Linked DNA regions of Terriglobus roseus. The protein of the gene in region 2 interacts with the protein of the main gene of each other region in a pairwise test. Links are inferred from orthologs where the notes say so. Each region holds a gene or a part of one and is shown on either strand. Other genes may lie near its edges.

Region 1 (3,950 bases), 630 kb from region 2 along the record:
TATGAAGATGGAGATGGCGCCACTTTCCGGCGCTTAACGCGAGGCTCCTGCGCTGCTGGAGGATCTATACCTTCAACCTCCTCCGGCACTTCGCGTTTGTATTTCAATGAGTACCGATTCCGAATCTGGCGGCTGATGTACGTACTCAACCCCGCACCTGCACGTGCAAGCTGCCGCATCACCTTTAAATGCAGGCGACCGGTGGCGGCAGGCGTGTACACATACACGTCGCCGCTCCGAAACTGGATGTGCATCGCGTCATTATCAAACGCGTACGCCACGACACCGCTGGCGGCATGTACCTTCCGGTACGGTTGAAACGTCACTTGGCTCATACACTAGAAGATGTGTCTTTCTTCGTAGACGTCGCCTTGCCTGTTCCGTTAGACAGGTCTTTTACATACCGAGTCGACGGTGAGGCGCCTGCCATCGGGGCGCGCGTACTCGTACCCTTCAGCGGACAACGGCTGATGGGCGTAATTCTGCGCGTGCATTCGCAGGAACCCGAAGGTGAATTTGAGGTGAAACCGGTGCAGCAGGTGCTGGACGACGCCTCGCTCCTGCCCGACGATCTGCTGCGCCTGGCGGAATGGATCGCGCAGTATTACGTCGCTCCTTTGGGCGAGGTCCTGCGCGGCATGCTGCCCCTCACTGCGGAAATCCGTCGCGTGTTTCTCTATCGGATTGCCGAACAGGGCCGCCGAGTTCTGTATGAGGGCGCAGAAAAAGGTTCGTCGCGCCGCTCAAAGCTGTCGCCGGAGGAACAAAACCGCGAATACGCCGTACTCAACGCGCTGGAAAGCGGCAACGCACTGAAGCTTGCCCAACTTCGTTCCGCCACAGGAGCAGGGAAGGCGCTGCTGGAAGGCATGGTGCGCAAGCGTTGGCTCTCGCGAGAAGTTGAGGCCGACGAGCGTGATGCACGCCGCACCGAACGCGTCGCTGTCCTCGTGGAAGACGCGCGCCTCCCCAAACTGAATGACAACCAGATGCGCATCCTCGCGGAACTCACCGCGGTCGGCGGTCGCATGCCGGTGCGCCATCTGCGCGACCTTCCTGTGCCCGATTCCACGCTGACCACGCTCGTACGCCGAGGTCTGGTCGTCATTGAAGACGAGCCACTCGCATTCCATCTCGGCGGCGTGCATGCCGAAGGCAAAAAACACGCGCACGAACATGCCTTGAACGAAACACAGATGGAAGCCCTCGCCTCCATCGCAGCATCGCTCGCGGAAGGCAGCTTCAAGCCGCATCTGCTTTATGGAGTCACTGGCAGCGGCAAAACAGCGGTGTACTTCGCAGCCATGCAACGAGTCCTGGCCACCGGCAAAGCCGCCCTGTTGCTGGTGCCTGAGATCGGCCTCACGCCCGCCATGGCCGGGCAGATGTACGCAGCCTTCGGTGATGAAGTGGCTTTGCTGCACTCGCAGCTTTCGCCAGACGAACGCGCCGAACAGTGGCACCGCATCCGTCGAGGTGAAGCACGCGTCGTTGTCGGCACACGCTCCGCAGTCTTCGCGCCCGTGCCATCGCTCGGCCTCATCATCGTCGATGAAGAGCACGACTCCAGCTACAAGCAGGAAGAAACCCCGCGCTACCACGGTCGCGACGTGGCCGTCATGCGCGCCAAACTGCTCGACATCCCGGTCATCCTCGGTTCAGCCACACCGTCATTGGAGAGTTGGAACAACGCACAGACCGGCCGCTACACGCTGCTGAAGATGGAACAGCGCGTAGCCAACCGCCCATTGCCTGAGGTCGAACTCGTCGACATGCGCGCGGAGTTTCAGCAGACCGGCGCAGAACATCTCTTCAGCCGACGCCTCATCGAAGAAACCCAGGCCACACTCGACCGCGGCGAACAAGCCATCATCCTGCTCAACCGCCGCGGTTACAGTTACGTGGTCATGTGCCGTTCCTGCGGCGAAAAGATCGAGTGCGAAAACTGCGCCATCGCCATGACCTTCCACAAGCCGGTTCACGGCACGGACCTTCACGCTGAACCCGGCGAACGCCTCGAATGCCACTACTGCGGCTTCCGTCGTAACGTGCCCAAGGCCTGCCCCAAATGTTCCAGCGAGCACCTCTATTACATGGGCGCAGGCTCGCAGCAAGGCGAAGAGCGTTTGCAGGAAATCTTTCCCTCCGCACGCATCGGCCGCATGGATCGCGACACCGTCCGCGGACGCGGCGACGTGGAACGCCTCCTCCAACGCCTCCACTCCGGCGAGATCAACCTGCTCGTAGGCACGCAAATGATCGCCAAGGGCCATGACATCCACGGCGTCACCACCGTCGGAGTCGTAGGTTGCGACCATGCGCTCGGCATGCCGGACTTCCGCGCCGCAGAGCGTGTCTTCCAACTACTCACCCAGGTCAGCGGACGCGCCGGTCGAGGCGAAAAGCCGGGCCGCGTTCTGGTGCAGAGCTATCACGTGGACCATTACGCCGTCCGTTGCGCCGCCGCGCACGACTATGAAGGCTTCGTGCGCCGGGAAATGCAGTTCCGCCGCCCGTTCTTTTACCCGCCCTTCGGCGTCCTGACCAACGTATTGATCCAGTCGCAGGACATGGGCGAGGCGATGCGGTGGAGCGGGGAACTGGGCCGCTGGTTCAATACCGCATCCGTGCCGGGCGTAAGGATGCTCGGCCCTGCGGCAGCGCCGGTCTCACGCCTGAAGCGGATCTACCGATATCACCTGCTGCTCAAAGCGCAGAGGCGCAGCGACCTGCAGGCTGGTCTGCGCAACATGCTGCGCCACGCGGAATACAAGGGCATCCCGCGCAACGCCATCATTGTGGATGTCGATGCGATCAGTTTGATGTGAAGAGGAGCTACTCGGCTTTAGCTGCCAGTGGCTTATCCAATTCCTGCAGGTCTTTGCCAGGCTTGAATCGCACGGCGCGGCCGGGCTCAATGTCCACTTCGGTTCCGGTGCGTGGATTACGTCCGATACCAGTTTTCCGAGGTTTCACTGTGAAGACGCCGAAACCGCGAAGTTCGATGCGGTCACCAGCGGTAAGCGCTTTTTTCACGCCCTTCAAAATGTCTTCCACTGCCTGTTCGGCACGTGTTCTCGGTAGACCGGTACGGTCGACGACTCGCTGAATCAGGTCCTGCTTGATCACGGATTTGCTTTCCCTTCCAGTGTCGGAGCGGCCATGGGCAACCGGCGCATTGTCATGATGTTAGGAAGGCCTTTGGCCCCTGTCAACATTCTCCTGAATCCTTTGTCGACAAAAAAGATCAAAGCGCCCGATTGTCGTAAGATGACACAAACAGCAGAGTTACGCATGGCGTACCCTCGCGGCAGGAGTGCAATGTCGATCAAGAGCGATAAGTGGATCCGGGAGCAGGCAACAAAGCATGGCATGATTGAGCCGTTCAGCGAGAAGCAGGTCAGCAAGGGCTGCATCTCTTACGGGCTCTCGTCCTATGGTTACGATCTGCGCGTGTCCAACGAATTCAAAATCTTCACCAACGTGAACAGCGCCATCATCGACCCCAAGGCGTTCGACGAGCGTTCTTTCGTCACGGTGGAAGCAGATAGCGTGATCGTTCCTCCCAACTCCTTTGCACTCGCCCGTTCCATTGAATACTTCCGCATCCCCCGCGATGTCCTCACAATCTGCGTCGGCAAGTCGACCTATGCTCGCTGCGGCATCATCGTGAACGTCACGCCGTTCGAACCGGAATGGGAAGGCTACGTCACCCTCGAAATCTCCAACACCACACCGCTTCCGGCAAAGGTCTATGCAAACGAAGGCCTCTGCCAGATTCTCTTCTTCCAGTCGGACGAAGTGTGTGAAACCAGCTACGCGGACCGTTCTGGAAAGTATCAGAGGCAGCAGGGAATTGTGCTGCCGAAACTGTGACTACGTCCGGCCAATCGGTGAGCGGTAGGCTGCGCATCGGTGTGGTCAGTAGCGATGCTTTGCGCATCGAAGGT
Region 2 (4,450 bases):
TTCAAAGGTGAGGAAGTCGCGGCCCAGGAGCGCGAGGATGGCGATCAGAACGTAGCCGATGATGCCGATGGTGGCGACGGGGATATGGCCCTTGCTGTTGGGGTCTTCATCGAAGCCGCGCGCGGGGAAGACGGCGAAGCGCGAGTGGTTGACGGTGCCGCAGTCCCACTGCTCTGTGACGGCGCAGGGTGGCGCGGCGTTGGGGTCCATCATGTGGACGCGCAGGGCAAGGATGGAGACGACCGTTCCGGCAACGGCGAGCAGGGCAATCAACACGCGAAGAAGACGCATACGCGTTTGACTCTATTCGGAGCAATACGGTGCGGGCAAGGTGCTTCGTACTGTTCTGGACGCTTCGGGTGGTCGAGCTTCGATTGAAATGAGCGGCTTTGTGGTTACGAAAGGGCTTCGACAACGGCCCATTGCATGGCTTCGCGCGGGGCGGGTTCGCCTGTCCATAACGTGAATTGACGGACGCCTTGTTCCACGAACATCTCCACGCCGGGGATGACGTACAGACCGTTGTGCTGCGCGAGTTGCAGTAGCGGTGTTTCGATTGGGTTGTAGACGAGGTCGAAGAAGACTTTGCCGCGCATTTCGTCTGCGGCGATGGGCGCTTCCATCGCCTGATTCTTCATGCCGTAGGGCGTGCTGTTGATGATGGCGTCGAAGGTGTGTGCGGCGAGGTCTTCGCGGCGAATGGCGTGGACGCCGGCTTCTGTTGCGAGGGCTTCTGCTCGTGCGTGGGTGCGGTTCAGCAGGTAGACGTGTGCGCCTGCATCGCGGAGGCCGAAGACGGCAGCGCGTGCTGCTCCACCTGCGCCGAGGATGAGAATCTTTGCGCCCTCGAGGGGAAGTACACGTTGCAATGGACCAACGATGCCGGGGACGTCGGTGTTGTATCCGGCGAAGCCTTCGGTGGTTTTCACGAGGGTGTTGCTGGTCTGCATCTGCTGCACTGCGGTGTCGCTGATTGCGAGGTGCGGCAGGATGGTTTCCTTAAGCGGCATGGTGACGCTGAGGCCGCGGATGTTGAGGCGATCGACCACTGCGAGGAGTTCTGCGGGGATGTCGGTTTCAAGCGGGATGTATACCGCGTTGCGCTTTGCCGTACGGAACGCGGTGTTGTGCATGCACGGTGAGAGCGAGCCCGTGATGGGCAGGCCTGCTACTGCGTAGATCGCGGTTTCCGGTGTGATGGACTCTGCGCGGTAGAGCTCTTGCAGCGTGGAGATGCTGACCTGACCGGGCGCGGTGCCTGCGTTGCCTTCCGGCGAGGCGAAGGTGAAGAGTGAGCCGAAGCGTGGGCCGAGGACGCGTGTGAGTGTGCCGCGGAAGCCCATGCTCATGGCGATGAGTCGGCCATCGGTGCCGTGGGTTTCGAGCAGGTCGATGAGTTGCAGAGCTTCCGTGATGGTTGTCGCGGTGGGGACAATCTTGCGGAAGTCCGGCGCGAAGGGGGCCATGCGATCGAGTTCGGGCGCGAGCGCGGGTGTGCCCTGGAAGTCGTGCCAGGAGAGGATGACTGCGGCGCCGTTGGCGCGGAGCGTGTCGAGCGCTGCGATGCCGAGTTCTTCGGCGGTTTCCGTCTCGATGTCGACGAGCTGGCAGCCTGCTGCTGCGGCTTCTGCGAGGATGTCGATTTGCTGCTGCGCGGTGCCCTGGAAGCCTCCGCCGTAGGGCTGGCGACGACAGGTGGCTACGGCCGTCACTTCAGGATGTTCAGCGAGGAACTTGCGTAGTTGCGGCAGTTGCGCTGCGGGGTCGGGCACGGAATCGAGACGGAACTCGAGGAAACGGCAGTCCGGAAGCGTCTGTTCGGCGAGCGAGAACATTTCCGGGCTGGAGACAGCGACGCAGATGCGTCCGGCGCGTTGGTGCAGGGATTCCGGTGTGATGACGTGCGCAGGCATTTCTAAGCCATGGTACCGGGAGCGGCGGGGCGCGGGTTTCCTTTATACTCGGTCGATAGCAAAAGGGAACGGAGCGGTGTAATGGCTAAGGGCGTAAATAAGGTAATTCTGCTGGGAAATGTAGGCAAAGACCCGGAGATGCGGGCGACCCAAGGCGGCACCGTGGTGGCAAACTTCACGTTGGCTACGGCCGATCGTCAGAAGGACCAGACTGGCAACTGGGTGGATAAGACCGAGTGGCACAACCTGATTGCGTTTGGCCGCACGGCGGAGATTGTTCGCGACTACGTGAAAAAGGGATCGCAGCTCTACATTGAGGGCAAGATCCAGACGCGTTCCTGGGACGACAAGGAAAGCGGCCAGAAGAAGTACCGTACCGAGATCATTGTGAATGACATGTCGCTCCTGGGTGGACGCGCCGGTGGTGAAGGCGGTGGCCAGTATTCTGGCGGTCGCAGCAGCGGCGGTTACAGCCAGGGCGGCGGAAATTACGGCAATACCACCAGCTTCGATCAGCGCACACCGCAGAACGACTTTGCCAATGAAGGCATTACGGACGACGATATCCCGTTCTAAGTGGGTGCGTCAGTTTGCGAGTTAGCGGGGCCTTCGGGCTCCGCTTTCTGCTTTGTGGAAAGGTCTCGTCGTAGACTGTTTTCACCATGGTGGATGAACAGACCTTTCGACGTGATTCCGATACGGCTCTCGAACAGCTTAAGCAGCGCCTGATTGATGGCGAAGACCTGGGCGGCTATGAGACGGAAGAGAACAATGGCGTGTTGAACATCATCTTCGACGCGCCCAAGGCGAAGTTTGTGTTCACTCCGAACACACCGGTGCGACAGATTTGGATTTCCGCGCTCTCGACCAGCTTCAAGCTGGATTGGGCGGAAGGAAAATTTGTGCTGCCGAAGACGGGCGAAGATCTGGATGTGCTCACGGAACGCTTGATCAAAGAGCACACGGACGACGATACGTTCGAGCTGTAATTCTTCTTAAAAAGCAAAATGCGCGAAGTTCCGTGTGAACCATGGAACTCCGCGCACGTGTGTTTTTGAAAGCTACTTTGACATGCCGATGGAGGCCATCATGCGGCCTGTGAAGCCGTCTTCTGCGCGGTGAGAGAAGAAGCGGCCGGTATCGGCTGCGGTGTCTTCTTCGAGCACGCTGATGTTCTTTTCCTTCAGGCCTGCGTCCATGAGTTGGCGGCGGTTAGCCTCCCACAGATTCAGGTGAAGCAGCGGGCCGAGTGGTGAGTGGCCGGGTGCGCGTGCCGTGAGGAAGAGGTTCGGATACTTCTCGCGGATGGGGCCGAGGTCGTAGACGTCTTTGAAGAGCGTGTCGACGTAGGCGAATTGCGATGAGAACTCGTAACGGATGTCTTCGCTGACGGAGTAGCTGCCGGGGCCGATGGATGGGCCGATGGCTGCGATGAGGTCTGCGGGGTCGCTGCCGTACTGGCGGCGCATGGTGCCGATGCCGCGTTCGACGATACGTGCGAGTGTGCCTCGCCAGCCTGCATGGAAGGCACCGATGGCGCGACGCTTGGGGTCGAAGACGAGGACCGGGACACAATCGGCAATTTGCACCGTGAGCAGAACGCCGGGGACGTCGGTGAGCATGGCGTCGGCCTTGTGCTTTGCGGGTGCAAGGAAGTCATCGGTCGCTTCTGTCGACGATGCGATGGTGCGCACGATGGGCGAGTGAAACTGGTGGAGCATGCCGAAGCTGTGGAAGCGGCTGGCCTTGATGCTCTTCAGGTAGCGCGTGCGGTTGGTGCGGACGTTTTCCGGTTCGTCATGCGCGGTAAAGCCGAGGTTCAGGTCGCCCAGATTCTTGGGCAGATGCGGGCGATAGACGCGGGTGACGCCGCCGGTGCGCGTGGAGAAGCCGTGTACGAGCGATTCAGCAGCACTGAGGTTTTCTGCGAAGAGTGGCTTGGGGTTTTCCTTGGGAGTGACGGCGGCTTTTTGGGCGAGGTCTGCCTTTTTGCCCACGAGACGGCGTGCGCCTTCGTTCCACGTGTTGCGGCGGGTGGCGCGGGTGCCGTGGGTGAGGCCGATGGCTCCCAGGATGTCATCGACGGCGGCGATGGCTTCGGGGGACTCCAGATACTCGGCGGTGGGCTTCTTCGTTGCTGCGGGTTTCTTACGTGCTGCGGTCACTGCTTGATTTTACTAGTCGGTGCGGTTGCGGTCGCCGAACCATTTGGCGATGCCCAGCAGCAGGAAAAACGTGCCGGTTGGGATGCAGCCGAGGGCGATGATCAATACCAGCCAGCCGAAGTTGTTCTTGGGCCCGTGAACGGTCATGCCACCGCTGATCCATACGCCAAGGGCGCAGAGGATGCCGACGCTTTCAATGATGGTGGAGACGCGGAGAATGGCGCGGGTGTCCGGGCGGGTGCGGCCTTTGGTTGCAGGAGTACTCATCCGTGAACGACCGCCTGAATGACAGCGACCAGAACGCCGGTGACGGAGACGTAGAGCCAGATGGGGAAGGTCCAGCGCGCAAGTTTCTTATGCTGCGGGAAGCGC

The links. The genes of interacting proteins can lie anywhere in the genome.
Region 1: the proteins of BLT38_RS03405 (region 2) and priA interact in binary tests that used the Escherichia coli proteins (3 or more experiments, as listed by UniProt). The link is inferred for Terriglobus roseus from one-to-one orthologs.

Annotation. Positions count from the first base shown.
Region 1 is NZ_LT629690.1:1,382,229-1,386,178, forward strand. Bases 1-3,087 are described here. They hold priA (replication restart helicase PriA), read left to right. Parts: upstream 1-347; coding sequence 348-2,828; downstream 2,829-3,087. Other genes in these bases: BLT38_RS05930 (GNAT family N-acetyltransferase), read left to right, coding at 1-37; BLT38_RS05945 (HU family DNA-binding protein), read right to left, coding at 2,836-3,087. In the rest of the region: more of BLT38_RS05945, read right to left, coding at 3,088-3,129; dcd (dCTP deaminase), read left to right, coding at 3,322-3,876; BLT38_RS05955 (response regulator transcription factor), read left to right, coding at 3,873-3,950.
Region 2 is NZ_LT629690.1:746,415-750,864, forward strand. Bases 1,019-3,741 are described here. They hold BLT38_RS03405 (single-stranded DNA-binding protein), read left to right. Parts: upstream 1,019-1,994; coding sequence 1,995-2,489; downstream 2,490-3,741. Other genes in these bases: aroE (shikimate dehydrogenase), read right to left, coding at 1,019-1,913; cyaY (iron donor protein CyaY), read left to right, coding at 2,576-2,902; pgeF (peptidoglycan editing factor PgeF), read right to left, coding at 2,975-3,741. Outside these bases: BLT38_RS03395 (vitamin K epoxide reductase family protein), read right to left, coding at 1-291; more of aroE, read right to left, coding at 396-1,018; more of pgeF, read right to left, coding at 3,742-4,078; BLT38_RS03420 (hypothetical protein), read right to left, coding at 4,091-4,345; BLT38_RS03425 (DUF420 domain-containing protein), read right to left, coding at 4,342-4,450. UniProt on the Escherichia coli protein: Plays an important role in DNA replication, recombination and repair. Binds to ssDNA and to an array of partner proteins to recruit them to their sites of action during DNA metabolism. Acts as a sliding platform that migrates on DNA via reptation.